Methylomagnum ishizawai: one gene and its partners. The protein of the gene in region 2 interacts with the protein of the main gene of each other region in a pairwise test. Links are inferred from orthologs where the notes say so. Each region holds a gene or a part of one and is shown on either strand. Other genes may lie near its edges. The genes, in order: B9N93_RS21555, aceE and nth.

The links.
Region 1: the proteins of aceE (region 2) and B9N93_RS21555 interact in binary tests that used the Escherichia coli proteins (3 or more experiments, as listed by UniProt). The link is inferred for Methylomagnum ishizawai from one-to-one orthologs.
Region 3: the proteins of aceE (region 2) and nth interact in binary tests that used the Escherichia coli proteins (3 or more experiments, as listed by UniProt). The link is inferred for Methylomagnum ishizawai from one-to-one orthologs.

The regions. Positions count from the first base shown.
Region 1 is NZ_FXAM01000002.1:185,168-191,428, reverse strand. What follows is about bases 1,584-4,465. They hold B9N93_RS21555 (ATP-binding cassette domain-containing protein), read left to right. Parts: upstream 1,584-2,094; coding sequence 2,095-3,837; downstream 3,838-4,465. Other genes in these bases: B9N93_RS21550 (ABC transporter permease), read left to right, coding at 3,834-4,465; hlyD (secretion protein HlyD), read left to right, coding at 1,584-2,093. Outside these bases: B9N93_RS21565 (class I SAM-dependent methyltransferase), read left to right, coding at 1-914; more of hlyD, read left to right, coding at 1,092-1,583; more of B9N93_RS21550, read left to right, coding at 4,466-4,964; B9N93_RS21545 (ABC transporter permease), read left to right, coding at 4,968-6,068; B9N93_RS21540 (efflux transporter outer membrane subunit), read left to right, coding at 6,078-6,261. UniProt on the Escherichia coli protein: Part of the ABC transporter complex YbhFSR that could be involved in efflux of cefoperazone. Probably responsible for energy coupling to the transport system.
Region 2 is NZ_FXAM01000001.1:1,924,608-1,931,185, reverse strand. Bases 3,380-6,578 are described here. They hold aceE (pyruvate dehydrogenase (acetyl-transferring), homodimeric type), read right to left. Parts: upstream 6,271-6,578; coding sequence 3,580-6,270; downstream 3,380-3,579. Other genes in these bases: aceF (dihydrolipoyllysine-residue acetyltransferase), read right to left, coding at 3,380-3,567. Also shown: lpdA (dihydrolipoyl dehydrogenase), read right to left, coding at 1-1,224; B9N93_RS08645 (Uma2 family endonuclease), read right to left, coding at 1,273-1,851; more of aceF, read right to left, coding at 1,897-3,379. UniProt on the Escherichia coli protein: Component of the pyruvate dehydrogenase (PDH) complex, that catalyzes the overall conversion of pyruvate to acetyl-CoA and CO(2).
Region 3 is NZ_FXAM01000001.1:1,656,644-1,662,986, forward strand. The notes cover bases 1,418-4,381. They hold nth (endonuclease III), read right to left. Parts: upstream 3,240-4,381; coding sequence 2,595-3,239; downstream 1,418-2,594. Other genes in these bases: B9N93_RS07510 (fatty acid desaturase family protein), read right to left, coding at 1,432-2,511; B9N93_RS07520 (electron transport complex subunit E), read right to left, coding at 3,236-3,946; rsxG (electron transport complex subunit RsxG), read right to left, coding at 3,948-4,381. Also shown: cax (calcium/proton exchanger), read left to right, coding at 1-814; B9N93_RS07505 (hypothetical protein), read right to left, coding at 908-1,417; more of rsxG, read right to left, coding at 4,382-4,571; B9N93_RS07530 (RnfABCDGE type electron transport complex subunit D), read right to left, coding at 4,568-5,581; electron transport complex subunit RsxC, read right to left, coding at 5,592-6,343. UniProt on the Escherichia coli protein: DNA repair enzyme that has both DNA N-glycosylase activity and AP-lyase activity. The DNA N-glycosylase activity releases various damaged pyrimidines from DNA by cleaving the N-glycosidic bond, leaving an AP (apurinic/apyrimidinic) site.

The DNA of each region.
Region 1 (6,261 bases), on a different replicon or contig from region 2:
AAGGCAACGGCCCCATCGACGCCAACCTCGTTACCGCCGCGCCCAAGGCCATCGTCAGCGGCCTTAACCGCAACGGAATCACCTGGCAATCCGGGGCCATACCCTCCGCCGTTCAAATCGGCGGCTCCTGTTCACCTTCCGTGGAGTGGCCTATGTCCTCATCGAATACCCAACACTGGAATCCGGCGCAATACAGTAAGAACGCCCGGTTCGTCTCCGACCTCGGCATGCCCGTGGTGGATTGGCTGGACCCCCGACCGGGCGAGCGGATCCTCGATCTCGGCTGCGGCGATGGCGCGTTGTCCCGCAAGCTGGTGGACCGGGGCTGCGAGGTGGTCGGCGTCGATGCGAGCGCGGCCATGATCGCGGCGGCCCAAGCCCTCGGCCTGGACGCCCAGGTTGTGGATGGGCATTCCCTGCCGTTCGAGAACGAATTCGACGCCGTGTTCTCCAACGCGGCGCTGCACTGGATGACCGCGCCGGAGCGGGTGGTGAGCGGGGTATGGCGCGCCTTGAAACCGGGCGGGCGCTTCGTCGGCGAATTCGGCGGTCATGGCAACGTGGCCGGCATCGTCGCGGCGCTCGGAGCGGCCCTGACCGCGCGGGGCTTGACGGTCCCCGATCCTTGGTATTTCCCCCGCCCGGAGGAATACGGAAAACTGCTGCGATCCCACGGCTTCGAGGTGACACGCCTCGACCTGATGCCCCGTCCCACCCTGTTGCCGGGCGATGTGGGCGATTGGTTGGCGACGTTCGCCCAAGCCTACACCGCCGCCTTGCCGGTGGCGGAGCGGGGGGATTTCATCGCTGGGCTGGTCGAGGCGCTGCGCGGCCCATTGTGCGACGCCAACGGCGCTTGGTGGGCGGACTATGTGCGTCTGCGGTTCTCGGCCACGAAACCGGATGCCGCATGACCCGGCTTGAACGGCGGGTTTGATGGCGATTTCCAGCGCGGCCATGGATTCATCTTCCGCCGGTGGAAATCCGGCGTATGCCTTTTGGACCCTCCCGGCCAAACCCATCCGGTAGCCGTTTCCACACCGGGCCGGTCTGCCATAATGATGGCGATCACCACGGGAACCGGACCGGGAATGCAACACGCCAAAAGCTTGATATGGGTGGCCTTGGGCCTGGCCACATCCATCGCCCTCGGTGGCGATTGGCTGGATCGCCAGCCCAAGCCGGGGAACGAGAACATCGTCCTCTACGGCAACGTCGATATCCGGGAAGTGGAATTGGCCTTCCGCCAAGCCGGACGGCTGGCGACCCTGGCTGTCGAGGAGGGCGACGCGGTGGAACCCGGCCAAGGACTGGCCGAACTCGACGCCCAGCCGTTCCGGGACGCGCTCGCCGCCGCCGAGGCCGGGGAGCGGCAGGCGCGGGCCGAACTGGAAAAGCTGCGCCGGGGCTACCGCCCGCAGGAAATCGCCGAGGCCGAACAAGCCGTCCGCCAAGCCGAAGCCGCGCTGGAATACGCAGCGGGCGAACTCGGGCGGCAGGGCGCGGTGGTCGGTTCCGGGGCCACCACCCGCCATAGCTACGACCTGGCCCGTTCGGCGCGGGACCAGGCCGCCGCCCAAATGGCGGCGGCGCGGGCGGTGTGGGCTATGCGCAAAGAAGGCTACCGCCACGAGGATATCGCCATTGCCGAGGCCAAGCTGGCCGGGGCCGAAGCGGCGGTGGCCCAGGCCAAGACGGCCCTGGCCGACACCCGTTTAACCGCGCCCGCGAAGGCCATCGTCCTCGCCCGCGTCCGCGAGGCCGGGAGCATGGTCAATGCCAGCGCCCCGGTGTATACCCTGTCCCTGCGCGACCCGGTCTATGTCCGCGCCTATGTGGGCGAACCCCAACTCGGACGGGCCGTGCCCGGCACCGAGGTCGCCGTGCTATCGGATTCTTCCGGCAAGGTTTACCGGGGCCGGATCGGCTTCGTCTCGCCCCGCGCCGAATTCACGCCCAAATCGGTGGAAACCACCGAACTCCGCACCGATCTGGTCTACCGCCTACGCATTGTGGTCGCCAACGCCGACCAGGGTTTGCGCCAGGGGATGCCGGTGACGGTACGGATCGGCGGCGGCGCGGAAGGCCGTTGAGATGGAAGCGGCCCCCGCCGTCGCCAGCGCCGGTTTGACCAAGTATTTCGGCAAGACCGAAGCCTTGCGCGGCTTGACCCTGGACATCCACCCTGGCCGCCTGACCGGCTTGGTCGGCCCGGACGGGGCCGGCAAAACCACCCTGATGCGGCTCATGGCGGGCCTGATGCGGCCCAGCGGCGGCAGCCTCCGGGTCTTGGGCCTGGACGTGACGCGGGACGCGGCCCGCCTCCCCGAGCTCACCGGCTATATGCCCCAGCGCTTCGGCCTCTACGAAGACCTGTCGGTCCTGGAGAACCTGCGGCTTTACGCCCGGTTGCGCGGCTTGGAAACGCGGTCGCTCCAGGAGCATTTCGACCGCCTGCTGGGTTTCACCCGGCTCGCGCCGTTCACCGAGCGGCTGGCCGGGCGCTTGTCGGGCGGCATGAAACAAAAGCTGGGCTTGGCCTGCGCCTTGATCGCCAGCCCCCGGCTGTTGCTGTTGGACGAGCCGGGCGTCGGGGTCGATCCGGTCAGCCGCCAGGATTTATGGCGCATGGTCCATGCCCTGACCGCCGAGGGCGTGGCCGTAGTCTGGGCCACGGCCTATCTCGACGAAGCCGAGCGCTGCGATAGCGTCCTGCTGCTCAACGAGGGCAAGATCGAGTTCAACGGCCCGCCCGCCGCCTTGACCGCCCGGCTGGCCGAACGCAGCCTCCGCCTTGTCGCGCCCCGGCAGGACCGCCGCGCCGTGCTGGCGCGGGCCTTGGACCTGGCCTCGGTCTGCGATGGCACGATCCAGGGCGATTCGGTGCGGGTGGTGTTGCGGCGCGACGCGGCCCGCGCCGAAATCCAAACCCTGGCGGACGCGGTGGAAGCCGAACTGGTCCCGGTGGCCCCACGTTTCGAGGATGGCTTCATCGATCTATTGGGCGGCGGGCCGGGCGGCACTTCGGCCCTGGCCGAACGCTTCGGTCCGGTCGCGCTGGATGCCGGGTTCGCGGTGGAATGCCGGCAACTCACCCGCCGCTTCGGCGCGTTCCTCGCCGCCGACCGGGTGGATTTCCAAGTGCGCCAAGGCGAGATTTTCGGCCTGCTCGGTCCCAACGGCGCGGGCAAGTCCACCACCTTCAAGATGCTGTGCGGCTTGCTCAAGCCGAGTTCCGGCGAAGCCCTGGTGGCGGGTTTGAACCTCCGCACCTCGACCAGCGCGGCCAAGAGCCGCCTCGGCTATATGGCCCAAAAATTCTCGCTGTACGGGCTGTTGTCGGTGCGGCAGAACCTGGAATTCTCGGCGGGCGTCTACGGCCTCGCCGGGGCGGCGAAACGCGAGCGGGTCGCGGAGATGATCGAAATCTTCCACCTCGAAAGCTACCTCAAGGCATCGCCGGACCAACTGCCGCTGGGTTATAAGCAACGCTTGGCCCTGGCCTGCGCGGTGATGCACGCGCCGCCGGTGCTGTTCCTGGACGAACCCACCTCGGGCGTCGATCCCATCACCCGGCGCGAATTCTGGACCCATATCAACGGCTTGGTGCGCAAGGGCGTGACCGTGCTGGTGACCACGCATTTCATGGACGAGGCCGAATATTGCGACCGGGTAGCCCTGATGTACCAAGCCCAGGTGATCGCGCTCGACACGCCCGCCGCGTTGGAACGGCAAGCCGCCCGGCCCGGCCTGGAACCGCCGTCCATGGAGCAGGCGTTCATCCACTTGATCGAGGCCGTGGACGCCGCCGCGGACACCCCACGGGGGGCGGCATGAAGCGCTGGCCGGGACCGGACCCGCGCCGGGTGTGGGCGCTGGCCTGGAAGGAAGCGCTGCAAATCGTGCGCGACCCTTCGGTCATCCTGGTCGCCTTCGTGCTGCCCGCTGTGATGCTGTTCCTGTTCGCCTACGCCGTGTCCCTGGATATTAAAACCGTGCCCATCGGCGTGGTCTTGGAATCCGATGGCGACGAAGCGCACTCCCTGGCGGCGGCGTTCGCCGCGACCCGCTATTTCGTGGCGGTGCCGACCCGTGACCGGCGGGCGGTGGCCGCGGACCTTGTGGGCGGACGCTTGCGCGGTTTCGTGGTAATTCCCCAGGATTTCGAGCGCCGTTTGTGGGGCGGGACGCCCGGCCCCTGGGTCCAGGTGGTGACCGATGGTTCCCAGCCCAATACCGCCAGCTTCGTCGCCAGCTATGCCCAGGGCGTGGTGAACGCTTGGCGGGCGGCGCGGCGGGCCGGGCCGGTCGGCGGCGGCATCGGCCTGGAACCCCGGTTCTGGTTCAACCCGGAGATCGAGAGCCGTAGATTCCTGGTGCCGGGGGCCATCGCCGTGGTCATGACCATCATCGGCACCTTGTTGACCGCCCTGGTGGTGGCGCGGGAATGGGAGCGCGGCACCATGGAGGCGATCCTGTCCACCCCGGCCTCGGTGGGCGAGATCATCGCCGGGAAGCTGTTGCCTTATCTGGCGTTGGGCCTCGGGGCCACGTTCCTGTCGGCGGCGATGGCGGTGTCGGTGTTCGGCGTGCCTTTGCGCGGCTCCTGGCTGGCTTTGCTGGCCTTGTCCCTGGCCTTCATGTTCCCGGCGCTGGGCCAGGGCTTGTTGATCTCGACCCTGGCCCGCAACCAGTTCGTCGCCTCCCAATTGGCCTTGTTCTCGGGCTTCCTGCCCGCCTTCCTGCTGTCGGGATTTTTATTCGAGATCGACTCCATGCCCGCCCCGGTCCGCGCCCTGACCTATATCGTCGCGGCCCGCTATTTCGTGTCGTCCTTGCAGACCGTGTTCCTGGCCGGGGATGTATGGGCCTTACTGCTGCCCAATATCGGGGCGCTGCTCATCATCGGCCTAGTCCTGTTCGTCCTGGTCCGCCTGAAGACCCGCAAATCATTGGATACCTGAGCCATGGCCCTGTTATCGCCGCGCCTCCGGGCGCAAATCGTCAAGGAATTGCTCAGCGTGCTGCGCGACCCCAAGAGCCGCGCCGTGCTGACCATCCCGCCGCTGTTTCAATTGCTGATCTTCTCGTTCGCCGCCACCCTGGAACTCAAGCACGTCGATATCGCTGTCTATAACCGCGACGCCGGGCGTTGGGGTTATGAGTTGACGGCGCGGGTGGGCGCGGCGGGCTTCGTGCGCGCTGTGCGCCCGGTCCATAGCGCGAACCAAATCCGGGACGTGATCGACCGGCGCGAAGCCATCGCCGCCCTCGTTATCCCGGAAGACTTTTCCAGGGACATCGCGGCGCGGCGTCCGGCGCGGGTCCAGGTGATCCTCGATGGCCGCCGGGCCAATGCCGCCCAAATCCTGCTCGGCTATCTCAACGCCATCGTGACCGGGCTGGACGCCGAATCCAGCCTGGACACCGGCCATGTGGCCGTGCGCCATGGCTTCAATCCCAACCTCATCTACCGCTGGTTCATCGTGCCCAGCCTGGGCGGCGTCCTGGTGATGTTCGTGACCTTGCTGGTGACGGCGCTGTCCATTGCCCGCGAGCGCGAATTGGGGACCTTCGACCAGTTGTTGGTGTCGCCCTGCACGCCCGCAGAAATCATCGTGGCCAAGATCGTTCCCGCCTTGCTCATCGGTACGCTGTTGGGCCTGTTCATGGCGGCGGCGGGCGTCTTCGGTTTCGGTGTCCCCTTCACCGGCTCGTTTCCGCTGCTGTTCGCCAGCCTGTTGCTGTTCATCGTCTCCATCGTCGGCATCGGCCTGATGATTTCCTCGATCTGCGCCACTCAACAACAAGCCATCCTCGGCACCTTCGCCGTCGGGGTGCCTGCGGTCTTGGTATCGGGCTTCGCCACCCCGGTGGAGAACATGCCGGAGGTCTTGCAATGGCTGGCCGAGGCCATCCCCTTGAAACACTATCTCATCATCCTGCAAGGCAGTTTCCTCAAGGCGCTGCCGCCCGCCGAGGTGTTCGCCCACGCCTGGCCGATGGCGGTCATCGCCGTCGCCACCCTGTCCACCGCCACGCTGTTCGTGCGCGGCAAGCTGCAATGAGGGGGCAGCATGGCCGCGAAACTTAGCTTTTCCAGACCCGCCCCAGGCGCGATCCTCGCGTTATGCGCCCTGCTATCGGGCTGCGCGGTGGGACCGGACTACCATCCCCCCCAGCCCATCCTGCCGACCCATTGGCAAGCCGCCCGCGACCCCGCCGCCGCCCTGGAACCGGCCACGGACGCCGGTTTGCAAA
Region 2 (6,578 bases):
TTGGCTCTCCTTGGCATAGAGTATCTTGGTCAAGCCTTCGCGCCGCCCGATACCCAAGGCCCGGCCACTCGCGGCCCAAGGAAATACCGCTTTGTCATACTCGACGCCCTGGGCCAGCGCCTGGGTTTCGGTGAGCCCCATCCAGGCGATTTCGGGGTCGGTATAGGCTACCGAGGGGATGGTCAGCGCCTGGAACGCCGCCTTGTGCCCGGCGATGACTTCCGCCGCGACCTTGGCTTCGTGGGTGGCTTTGTGGGCCAGCATGGGGTTGCCGACGATATCGCCGATGGCGTAGATGTGGGGGACGTTGGTGCGCTGCTGGGCATCGACCGGGATGAAGCCGCGTTCGTCCACCCGGACCCCGGCTTGCTCGGCCCCGATCAGCTTGCCGTTGGGACGCCGCCCCACCGCCACCAACACCCGGTCGAATACTTCGGATTCGGGCGCGCCCTCGCCCTCGAAGAACACCCGCAAGCCTTCGGCCTCCGGCTCGATGCGGACCACCTTGGTCTTGAGGTAAATGTTCTGGTATTGCTTCTTGATGCGCTGGTGCAGGGGCTTGACCAGATCGGCGTCGCAGCCCGGAATGAGCTGGTCCATCAATTCCACCACGCTGACGGCGGAACCCAGGGCGTGGTAGACCGTCGCCATTTCCAGGCCGATGATGCCGCCGCCGACGATCAGGAAGCGCTTGGGCACCTCGGCCAGTTCCAAAGCGCCGGTGGAATCGATCAAACGCGGATCGTCGTGGGGGAAACCCGGAATCTTCACCGGCTGCGAACCCGCCGCGATGATGCAAGCATCGAAACCGATGGTTTTCGGACCCTCGGCGGTTTCGACCGCCAGGGTCTTGTCGGACACGAATTGGCCGACGCCCTGCACCACGGTCACTTTGCGCTGCTTGGCAAGGGCGGCCAGCCCGGTGGTCAGGGTTTTGACCACCTTGTTCTTATAGTCGCGGACCTTGGCGAGATCGATCTCGGGTGGGCCGAATTTGACGCCGAAACTGGAGCCTTCGGCGGCTTCGTGGACGACCTGGGCCACATGCAGCAGGGCTTTGGACGGGATACAACCGACATTGAGGCAAACGCCGCCCAGGGTCGGATAGCGCTCGACCAGGACGACCTGCTTGCCCAGGTCGGCGGCGCGGAAAGCCGCGGTATAGCCGCCAGGGCCACCGCCCAGGACGAGGACTTCGGCATGGAAAGCTGCGTTTTCGGTCATGGCTGGATGATCCTTGGTTGGGATGGAGGATGGGGACGGGGTGCCGCCTCAGGTGGCGGGCGGGACCACGTCCTCGAAAATCAGGGGAAGCGGTGCCCGGAAGTCCAGGCTGGCGAATTCGGCCTCGGCCCCGCCCGCGTAGGGGTGGAGCACCCAATGGCTGGTCGTGTCGCGGCGGAACACATCGACCGTGCGGGCCTCGGGATCGATCAGGACGTATTCTTGGAGATCGTCCAGTCGCCGGTAGCTGGCGAATTTGCCGCCCCGGTCGTAGCCGGAAGTCGAATCGGACAAGACCTCGACCACCAGCAGCGGATGGGATTTGCAGAGGTCGGAAGCCCGGTCGCGGACATCGCAGGTCACGAACACATCGGGATAGAAATAGGCGTCGGCGGCTTCCACCCGCAACTTCATATCGGCGATATAGGTACGGCAGGGCGTGCCGCGCAGATGGGATTTGAGCAGGGCGAACACATTGCCCGCGACGGTCACATGGGCGTCCCGCGCCCCGGCCATCGCGTAGACTTCGTAGACCTCGCCCCGGAGGTATTCATGCTTGACGGTTTGCCGCTCTTCCCAAGCCAGATATTCCTCGGCGCTGAAAAACCGTTGCTGCGCGACGTTCATGGCACCCCCGCGAAAAGCCCGCCTCCCGCTGGGCGGACATGGCAACTACAACAGCACCCGCCGCAAATCGGCCAGCATCGCGCCCAGATGCACGATGAACCGCGCGGCCTGGGCACCGTCGATGACCCGGTGGTCGTAGGACAGGGACAAGGGCAACATCAACCGCGGCACGAACTGGCCGTCCTGCCACACCGGCTTCATCTGGCTCTTGGACAACCCCAGGATCGCGACTTCGGGCGCGTTGATGATGGGCGTGAAGGCCGTGCCGCCAATACCGCCCAGGCTGGAGATGGTGAAGCAACCGCCTTCCAAGTCGGGACCGCGCAGTTTCTTGTTGCGGGCTTTCTGGCTGAGTTCGGCCAGTTCGGCGGCGAGGTCGAAGACGCTCTTCCGATCCACGTCGCGCAGCACTGGCACCACCAAGCCTTCCGGGGTATCGACGGCGACGCCGATATGGAAGTATCGCTTCAGGATCAAGGACTGGCCGTCGGCGGCGAGCGAGGCATTGAAGCTGGGGAAGGCTTTGAGCGAAGCCACCAGCGCTTTCAGTACAAAGGGCAGGAACGACAGCTTGATGCCTTTCTTCTCGGCCTCGGCCTTGAGCGCTTTGCGGAAATCTTCGAGGTCGGTGATATCGGCTTCGTCGTGCTGGGTGATATGGGGGATGCCGACCCAATTGCGGTGCAGGAACGGACCGGACAGCTTTTGAATGCGGGTCAGGGCCAGGGTCTCGACCGGGCCGAACTTGCTGAAATCCACCTCGGGGATGGGCGGCAGGGCGAAAGCGCCCCCTGGGGCGGCGGGAGCCGTGGCGGCTTGTTCGGCCCGTTGCAGGCTGTCCTTGACGAAGCGCTGCACATCTTCCTTGAGGATGCGGCCCTTGGGTCCGCTGCCCTGGATACGTTCCAGGTTGGCCCCGAGTTCGCGGGCATAGCGGCGGATGGCGGGGCTGGCGTGGGGCGGGGTTTTGCGGTCGCCCGTGGTTTCTCCACCGGCAACCGCGACCGGCCTCACCCGCTCGGGGGCTTCCTGGGCGGCGGAGGCTTTGATCTCGGCGGCGGCGGTTTCCACCGCCACGGGGACCGCTTGCGGAGCCGCCGCCGTGTCCTGGGTTTCCAGCACCAGGATGGGCGTCCCTTTGTTGACCCGGTCGCCGGATTTGACCTTCACGGCTTTCACGAGTCCGGCATAGGGCGACGGGACTTCCATCGCTGCCTTGTCGCTTTCCAGGGTGATCAAGGACGCTTCGGCCTCGATCCTATCGCCCGGCTTGACCAAGACTTCGATGATCTCGATGTCCTTGAAGTCGCCAATATCGGGGACGACGACCTCTTGCTCGACCGGCCCCGCCGATGCGGTGGCCGCGGGCGGCGGCGGAGCCACGGGCGCGGTGGCGGGAGCCGGGGTTTCCGGGACGACAGCCACCGGGGGCGCGGGCGGAGCCGGTTGGGGCTGCGCGGACGCACCCGCCTCCGCGACTTCCAATGTCAGGATAGGCGAGCCCTTGTTGACCTTATCCCCTGGTTTCACCTTCAAGGACTTGACCACGCCCCCCAAGGGCGACGGCACTTCCATCGCCGCCTTGTCGCTTTCCAGGGTAATCAGCGAATCCTCGGGCTGGATGACATCGCCCGGTTTGACCAAGACTTCGATGATCTCGATATTCTTGAAATCGCCGATATCGGGGACGACGACCTCTTGCACAGCTACTGCCATAGATGGTTTCCTTTAGACCGTGACCGGATTGGGCTTTTCGGGATCGATACCGTATTTGGCGATAGCTTCCGTGACCTTGGCGGCGGGCACTCCGCCCGCGTCGGCCAGGGATTTGAGCGCGGCCACGGCGATGTAATAGCGGTCCACCTCGAAGAACCTCCGCAGTTCCGAGCGGCGGTCGCTACGGCCAAAGCCATCCGTACCCAGCACCGTATAGGAGCGCGACATATACGGACGGATTTGGTCGGCTACGATCTTCATATAATCGGACGCCGCCACCACCGGGCCGGGGACATCCTTCAAACATTCCTCCACATAGCTGATTTTGCGCGGCTGTTCGGGATGCAGCAGGTTCCAGCGCTCCTTGTCCAGCCCGTCGCGGCGCAGTTCACTGAAACTGGTCACGCTCCACACGGTGGATTCGATGCCAAAATCGGCCTTGAGCAAATCGGCGGCGAAGATCGTTTCCCGCAGGATGGTGCCGCTGCCCAGCAATTGCACCTTGGCGGCCTGGCCCGCATCGCGCAGTTTGTACATGCCCTTGACGATGCCTTCGCGCACGGCTTCCGGCATGTGCGGGTGGGCGTAGTTCTCGTTCATCACGGTGATGTAATAGAAAACCTGCTCGCCCTCCTGGTACATGCGCTTGAGGCCGTCCTGGATGATGACCGCCAATTCATAGGCGAAGCAAGGATCGTAGCCCACGCAATTGGGGATCGCCGCCATCGCCAACTGGGTATGGCCGTCCTGGTGCTGCAAGCCCTCGCCCGCCAGCGTGGTGCGCCCCGCCGTGCCGCCGAGAAGGAACCCCTTGGTGCGCATATCGCCCGCCGCCCACATCAAATCCCCCACCCGCTGGAAGCCGAACATGGAGTAGTAGATGTAGAACGGGATCATCTGCACGTTGTGGTTGCTGTAGGCCGTGCCCGCCGCGATCCACGAACACATGGAACCGGCCTCGTTGATGCCTTCTTCCAGGATTTGCCCGGTCTTGTCCTCGCGGTAGTACATGACGCTGCCGGAATCTTCCGGCTCGTACAACTGGCCGGTGGAGGAATAAATCCGGTATTGGCGGAACAGGCTGTCCATGCCGAAGGTGCGGGCCTCGTCCGGCACGATGGGCACCACATAGCGGCCCACCTTGTTATCCCGTAGCAGCAGGGTGAGTATCCGCACGAAGGCCATGGTGGTGGACATATCGCGGTCTTCGCTGCTCTTCAGCAAAGGCTCGAACACTTCCAAATCGGGCACCTGGATGTGCGGGGCGTCCAAGCGGCGCTGGGGCAGGAAGCCGCCCAGCGCGGCGCGGCGTTCCTTGACATAGCGGATTTCGGGGCTGTCTTCTGGCGGGCGGTAGTAGGGCACCTCGCCCAGGCGGTCGTCGTGGACCGGGATATTGAAACGATCGCGGAACACCTTGATCGAGGCGTCGTCCATCTTCTTCTGTTGGTGGGTGGTCATGCGGCCCTCGCCGACCGGACCCATGCCATAGCCTTTGACGGTCTTGGCCAAAATGACGGTGGGCTGGCCGGTATGGCGCAGCGCGGCGTCGTAGGCGGCATAGACCTTGAGGAAATCGTGCCCGCCGCGGTTCAAGCGCCAAATATCGTCGTCCGACATATTGGCGACCATGGCCGCGAGTTCTGGGTACTTGCCGAAGAAATGCTGGCGGACATAGGCGCCGTTCTTGGCCTTGTAGGCTTGGTACTCGCCGTCCACCGCCTCTTCCATGCGCTTCTTGAGGAACCCCTTGGTATCCCGCGCCAGCAAGGAATCCCAGCGCGAACCCCAAATCACCTTGATGACATTCCAGCCCGCGCCACGGAACTCGGCTTCGAGTTCCTGGATGATCTTGCCATCGCCGCGGACGGGACCGTCCAGCCGTTGCAGGTTGCAGTTGACCACGAAAATCAGGTTGTCGAGTTTCTCGCGGCCCGCGAGGCCGATGGCTCCCATGGATTCCGGTTCGTCCATCTCGCCATCGCCGCAGAAGGCCCAGACCTTCCGGCCCTGGGTGGCGACGATGCCGCGGCCTTCCAGATACTTCATGAAGCGGGCCTGATAGATCGACATGATCGGTCCGAGCCCCATGGACACGGTGGGAAACTGCCAGAAATCCGGCATCAGCCAGGGATGCGGATAGGAAGACAAACCCTTGCCTTTACCTTCGATCTCGGCACGGAAATGGTCGAGTTGTTCCTCGCTCAAGCGCCCTTCGATGAAGGCGCGGGCGTAGATGCCGGGCGCGGCGTGGCCCTGGAAATAGACCAGATCGCCGCCGAAATCCTTGGCCGGGGCGCGGAAGCAATGGTTGAAGCCCACGTCGTACAACATGGCCGAAGAGGCGAAGCTGGCGATATGCCCGCCGTATTCGCTGGATTTGCGGTTGGCCCGCACCACCATGGCCATGGCGTTCCAGCGGATATAGGCGCGGATGCGGTCCTCGATGGCCGGATCGCCCGGCGGCTGCGGCTCCAAATGCGGCGGGATGGTGTTGATATAGGCGGTATTAGCCTTGTACGGCAAGTTGGCCCCGGCCCGCCGGGCCTGGTCCACCAAGCTTTCGATGAGGAAATGCGCCCGCTCGATGCCCTCGGCTTCGATGACCGCCTCCAGGGCTTCCAGCCATTCGCGGGTTTCGGCGGGATCAAGGTCGCCGGAAGCAGTATTCTGGGAAGGTTGGGCGGGATTAACGGCTGCCATAGCGATAGAGTCCTTATGACTGGAACTGGGATGGGTGTCGTCCGGCTGGAAGCGGGGATTATAGACAAAGGGTTCCGCAATGATCCATCGATTTCCACCCCGCCGCCCCCCACCGCCCCCCCAAGCAACCCCCTTGCTCCGGGCGCAGCTACCGTCCAAGCTGACAATTTCCGCCGCTAATCTGAAAAACGGGTCCCATCCGTCTCATTTCCGTCATGAGTGCCTTACACTCGTAGCTACCCCTAAAAACAAGTCCCTGTTATACAAGGCATTCCGCTTGCTGGCGCATGGCTTGCTTGTAACATCCG
Region 3 (6,343 bases), 270 kb from region 2 along the record:
TTCGATCCTGGTGGAACTGTTGTTCGGCTTGGGGCTGGCGATGATGTTGGGCGGGCTCAGGCACGGCACCCAGCGCTTCAACGAGGAGGCCATCCAGATCAACGCCGGTTTGTTGACCTTGTGCAGCTTCGGGCTGGTGATTCCCGCCGTGTTCCATCTGTCTTCGCCCAAGGCCGAGGAGGAATTGAGCTGGGAGATTTCCGCCATCTTGTTGCTGATCTACGCCATCAACCTGGGGGCGACCCTGCTGTTCAAGAAGAAGGACGAGGAACCGGCCGGTGCGGTGGCCCAGACCGTGCCGGAGGAAAACGGCGAAGCCGCGCCGGGATGGTCGCAGGGTAAGGCCACCGCCATCCTGGTCGCCGCCACCCTGGTCCTGGCGGTGATGAGCGAGGTGGTGACCGACGCCCTCGAACCCACCAGCAAGCAACTCGGGCTGTCCGATGTGTTCAGCGGCATCATCCTGCTGGCCGGGGCGGGCGGCATCGGCGAGATCATCAGCGCCACCCGCTTCGCCCGCAGCAACAAGATGGACCTCGCCATCGAGGCTTCGGTGGGGTCGAGCATCCAGATGATTTTGCTGGCGGTGCCGTTGCTGGTGTTCGCCGCACCCTTGCTGGGGACCGAGATGAACCTGTTGTTCACGCCGTTCGAGATCGTTTCCATCGTGCTGACCACGGTGGTGATCCGTAATATCGTCACCGATGGGCGCTCGACCTGGATGGAGGGGCTGATGTTGCTGGCGGTCTATATCATGCTGGGCATCGGATTCTATTATCTGCCCGCCGATGCCGGTGCCGGCGGTTTGGGCTGATCCACGGCACGGACCCGCCGCCCGCCACCCACGAAAAAAGCCGGACGGCAATCACCGCCCGGCTTTTTCTTGGCCCAGGTTCCGGGGCCGGGCTCAGGAGCCGCCGGTTTCCGCCGGACAAGCCGCGCCTTCCGCCGGTTCCGCTTCCGCCGGGACCAATTCATAGCGGGCGTAATACTGCAACAACGCTTCCTTCTCCCCGTTCTCGGCGAAACCCTGGTGATGCGGGGGTTCCGCATAGCCCTTGCGTAGTTTCTGGCGGATCGGGCACCACATCTTCTCGGTTTCCGCCGCGATTTTCTGGGCGTAGCGCAGGACGCCGTTGGCGTAGCTGCAATAGTGGCAATTGAACCGGTCCATGAAGTTCAGCGATTCGTAGCCCTGGCGCGGGATACTAACGAACCGCCGACGTTCCACCTGGGCCAGCCCATAAATGGGGAAACACAGGTATTGGTACAGGCTCACCACGGCGTCGAGCAGGGCGATGGGCACGATCAAGGCGTAGATGAACGCCATGGTCACGACCAGCTTCAACAGGCCGAGGATGGGGAAGCCGGGGTTCTTGCGCGGGTCGAGCCGGTAGCTTTGGTATTCTCCGATCATGGTTTTACTTCTTCTCAAGGTTGGGGGGTGGGGACGAACTCGGCTTCCGTGCCCAGCCGCTTGAGCGATTCGGTGGAATCGAGCAGGCAGCGCAACGGGGTTTCCTCGTTGTAGATGATGCCGTGGCGTTCGCAGAAGCTGCGGGTGATGGCCGCCACCTCCGGCAGCTTGTGCCAGGAAATGCCCGGCCATAGATGATGCTCGGTCTGGTAGGCCAGCAGTCCCCAGAACCAGCGCCCGAACGGCCCGGAGACATTGCGCGAGGTGTAGGTTTGCAAGGTCAGCCGGTCCACCGGGAATTCGCCCGATACGGTGGGCAGACCGACATGGTTCAGCGCGAACACGATGCCGATGACGAAGCCCGCCGCCAAGTATTTGTAGAGCAGCAGCAGCAGGCCGATCCACACCGGCTGGGCCAGGAACAGGGTGAAATTATTGGCGAGATAGCCCAGCGCCAACAGGCCCAGCACCAGCGCCCGGTTGCTCTGCACCTGGAACGGACGGCCCTTGAACTCCTGCTTGAGCAGGAACACCACGCTCTCGTAGGCCAGGCCGAACACCAGCAGCGACAAGGCCATCCAGTACAGGATGTGCTGGCTCTTGGCGATGCCGCGCTGTAGGGGGGTGTCGGCCACGCGCTTTTGATGTTCGCCCAGGATGAAGGGCGGGGTTTCGATGTCGGGGTCGCCGTCGCCGTTGCGGGCGACATTGGTGAGGCGGTGGTGCAGGGTGTGTTTGCGGTCCCAGAATTCCTGGCTCAGGCCGAGCAGGAAGGCCCACACGAATTCGCCCAGATAGCGCTTGTAGCGGGCGTCGTTGGAGACCGCGCCATGGGCGAGGTCGTGGGCGATGAAGCCCAGCCGCAACATGTACACGGCGTCGATGCTGACCCAGAGCAGGCACAGCCAGGGATTGGGCGTCACCGCCAGCAGGTAGAGCATGGCGACATGGACGGTGACATACCAGGCCAGGCGCCGCAGATAAAACAGCGGTTGGCGGGAAAAGCTGTCGATGGGTTTCAGGAGTTCGGTGAGTTCGAGGAATAGGGGCGTGCGGTCGGTTCTAAGATAATCCTCGCTGGCGGAGTGGATCATAGCGTCTCCTCTGGGGGTTGTTTTTTATCGTGTGGCGGGACGTCCGTATTTTATAGGGCGGTCAAGGCGGTTTAGAACAGGCTTTAAGCCGGGGTGGCGGGGGTTTTATCGGGGTATTCGCACAGGTCGGCGATGGGGCACTGTGGGCATTTGGGTTTGCGGGCCACGCAGGTATAGCGCCCGTGCAGGATCAGCAGATGATGGGCGTCCTTGAGGAAGGCCGTGGGCGTGGTGTGTTCCAAGCCGCGCTCCACAGCCAGGACGTTCTTGCCGGGGGCCAGCCCGGTGCGGTTGGCAACCCGGAAGATATGGGTATCGACCGCGATGGTATGGGCACCGAAGGCGGTGTTGAGGATCACATTGGCGGTCTTGCGTCCCACGCCGGGGAGGGCTTCCAGCGCTTCGCGGGTGCGCGGCACCGCGCCGCCGTGCTGTTCCAGCAGGAGGCGGCAGAGGGCGATGATATTCCTGCCCTTGCTGTTGTAAAGGCCGATGGTCTTGATGTATTCGCGCAGACCTTCTTCCCCCAATGCCAGGATGGCCGCGGGCGTATTGGCGACCGGGAACAACTGGGCCGTGGCCTTGTTGACGCCTTTGTCGGTGGCCTGGGCCGACAGCACCACCGCGATCAATAGCTCGAACGGCGTGGAATATCGCAGTTCCGTGGTGGGTTCGGGGATGGCGGCGGCGAGGCGCTGGAAGATTGCTAGGCGTTGTTCGGCGTTCATGCTTCGTCGGGGCTGGGGCGGGTGATTTGGAATTGCGGGCCGGTTTGGGCGGCGGTTTGGCGGCGGCGGGCACGGGCATCCACTAGGTTTCTCACGGCGACCAACAGTCCTAAACCGATGAACGCGCCGGGCGGCAGCACTGCCAACAGGCAGCCGCCGTAATCCTCGAACACCGGCACGGCCCAATCCCGCGCCGCCGCCCCGAACAGCAGATCGGCCCGGTTCAACACGCGGCCCGTGCCGACGACTTCCCGCACCGCCCCGAGCGCCACCAGCGCCAAGGTGAACCCCAGCCCCATCGCCCAGCCATCCAGGCAGGCCCGGTCCACCGGCTGCTTGGAAGCGTAGGCTTCGGCCCGGCCTATGATCGCGCAATTGGTCACGATCAGCGGGATGAAGATGCCGAGTATCCGGTGCAACTCATGGAAATAGGCGTTCATCGCCAAATCGATGACGGTGACGATGGAGGCGATGATGAGGACGAACAGCGGCAGGCGGATTTCGCGGGCGATGAACCGGCGCAGCAGCGAAATCGAAGTATTGGAGAGGACCAGGGCGGCGGTGGTGGCGAGTCCCAGCCCCAGGCTGTTGACCACCGAATTGCTTACCGCCAGCAAAGGGCAGAGGCCGAGCAAGGCGACCAGGGCTTGATTATTGCGCCATAGGCCGTGGTGGAGGATATCGCGGTAGGTGTGCCAGCGGTTCATGTCATTCTCCCTGGGTGGCGTCGAATAGCCGCGCCCGGTTCCGTCCGAAAAATACCAAACTCCGCCGCACCGCGTTCACCACGGCCCTGGGCGTGATCGTGGCCCCGGTGAACTGGTCGAAAGCGCCGCCGTCGCGTTTCACCTTCCAGCGCGGTTCCGGCGGGTCGGTCAGCGAGCGGCCCGTGAAGCCCAGTATCCAATCCGATTTGTCGGCGTCGATGGGATCGCCCAGGCCGGGCGTTTCCCGGTGCGCGACCACCCGCACACCCGCCAGCACGCCATCCGCCCGTATCGCCACCAATAGCTTGATCGCGCCGTTGTAGCCGTCCGCTGCCGTGGGTGACAACACCAGCGCCACCGGCTGGCTGTGTTGGCGGGCGCGGTAGACCGTCACGGCTTGCCGGGGGTCCAGCGCAGTATCCTCTACGGTCAGGGTGTCGGCCAGGATATCGTTGTCGAAACTGGCGGGCGGCACCAGGATTTCCAAAGCTTGCAACAAGGCGGCGCGTTCGTTGGCGGCGATGCGGTCCTGGGTGTGGTCGTGGACCCAGGCCACGAGGCCCAGCCCGGATATTGAAAACACCCCCAGCAAGGCGGCGGCGTAGAGCGGTTGGGGAAGCGTCATGTGCCGTAGACCCTGGGCCGGGTGTAGTGGTCGAGCGTGGGCGCGGCGAGGTTCATCAACAGGACCGCGAAGGCCACGCCGTCGGGATAGCCGCCATAGGCGCGGATGACGAACACCAGCGCTCCGGCCCCGACCCCGTGAATCCAGCGGCCTTGGGGGGTGGTGGCGACGGTCACGGGGTCGGTGGCGATGAAGAAGGCACCGAGCATGGTCGCCCCGCCGAACAGATGGAACAGCGGCGTCGGCGTGCCCGCCGGTTCCCACAGGAACCACGCCAGGGCGCAACCCGACAAGGCTCCCAGGAAACCCACGGGAATCCGCCAATCGATCAGCTTCCGTCCCAGCAGCCACAGCCCGCCGAGCAGGAAACCCCAATTCGCCCAGGCCCAGCCCGTGCCCAGGCTTGGTGGGATGGCCGACGGGTTTTTCAGGGCGTCGAGCGGGGTCGCCAGGGCCAGGGCGTCGAGCGGGGTCGCCAGGGCCAGGGCGTCGAAGTTCAAGCCTTCCGGCAGTTCCCGGAGGAAGATGGCGTTCCAGGTCTCGGCGAAACCGAGCGGCGTGGCATTCCAATCCACGGGCGGCAGCCAAGCCGTCATCGGCTTGGGAAACGAGATCAACAGCACCGCATAGCCCACCATCGCCGGATTGAACGGGTTATAGCCCAGCCCGCCATAAAGCTGTTTGCCGACCAGGATGGCGAACGCCGCCCCGAACACCGCCAGCCAAGCCGGTGCCAGCGGCGGCAAGGACACCGCCAGCAAGACCGCTGTCAGTGCCGCGCTGCCGTCCGCCAGCGTCGCGGCGATGGGCCTATCGCGCAGGCGCAGGGCGGCGGCTTCGGCCAGCAGCGCGGCGCACAGCGCGATGAGGCACTGAATCAACACACCGGGGCCGAATTGAAAGACCAGCGCGGCCAGCCCCGGCGACAAGGCCAGCAGCACTTCGGCCATGATTCGGGGGGTGTGGCGGGCCGGGGCGAGATAGGGTGGTGTGGGGGTGGCGAAGCGCATGGTTGGTATTTTACGGTTCGGAGGCTTCGGTGTCGGCGGGATGGGGTATCGCCGGGGTGGGCGCTTTGTCGGCCCGTTTCTGCTTGGCCCGCGCCAAGGCGTCCTTCACCGCCGCCGCCTTGTCCAGATTGGCCTTGCGGCGCTGGGCCGCTGCCGCCCGTTCCCGCTGTTCCTCCGCCTTGCGGGCCGCGCGGGCTTCGTAGCGCTGGCGGGCGTGGTCGGCGTGTTCGCGCTCGCGTTGCTGGGCGGCGGCTTGGCCCTTGGCGGCACGGAAATGCTGGACCAGCGGAATCCGGCTGGGACAGGCCACATCGCAGCAACCGCATTCGATGCAGGCGGACAACTGGTAATCGGCGGCGCGTTCGAGTTGCCCCGAGCGGCTGTACCAATACAACTGCTGTGGCAGCAGGTGGACCGGGCAGACTTCGGCGCAGGCACCGCAGCGGATGCAGGGCAGGGCGCGGGTTTCGGCCAGGAATTCGCCCCGGCCCGCGACCAGGACGCAATTGGCCGATTTGACGAGGGGCAGGTCGTCGCGGGGCAAGGCGTGGCCCATCATCGGCCCGCCCAGGATCAGGCGTTCGGCGGCTTCGGTGTAGCCGCCCGCTTGTGCAATCAAATCGGCGATGGGCGTGCCGATCCGCGCCAGGAAGTTGCCGGGTTGCCGCACGCCTTGCCCAGTCACGGTGACGATGCGTTCGATCAAGGGTTGGCCGTGGACGATGGCCCGGTAGACGGCGGCGGCGGTGCCCACGTTGAGGC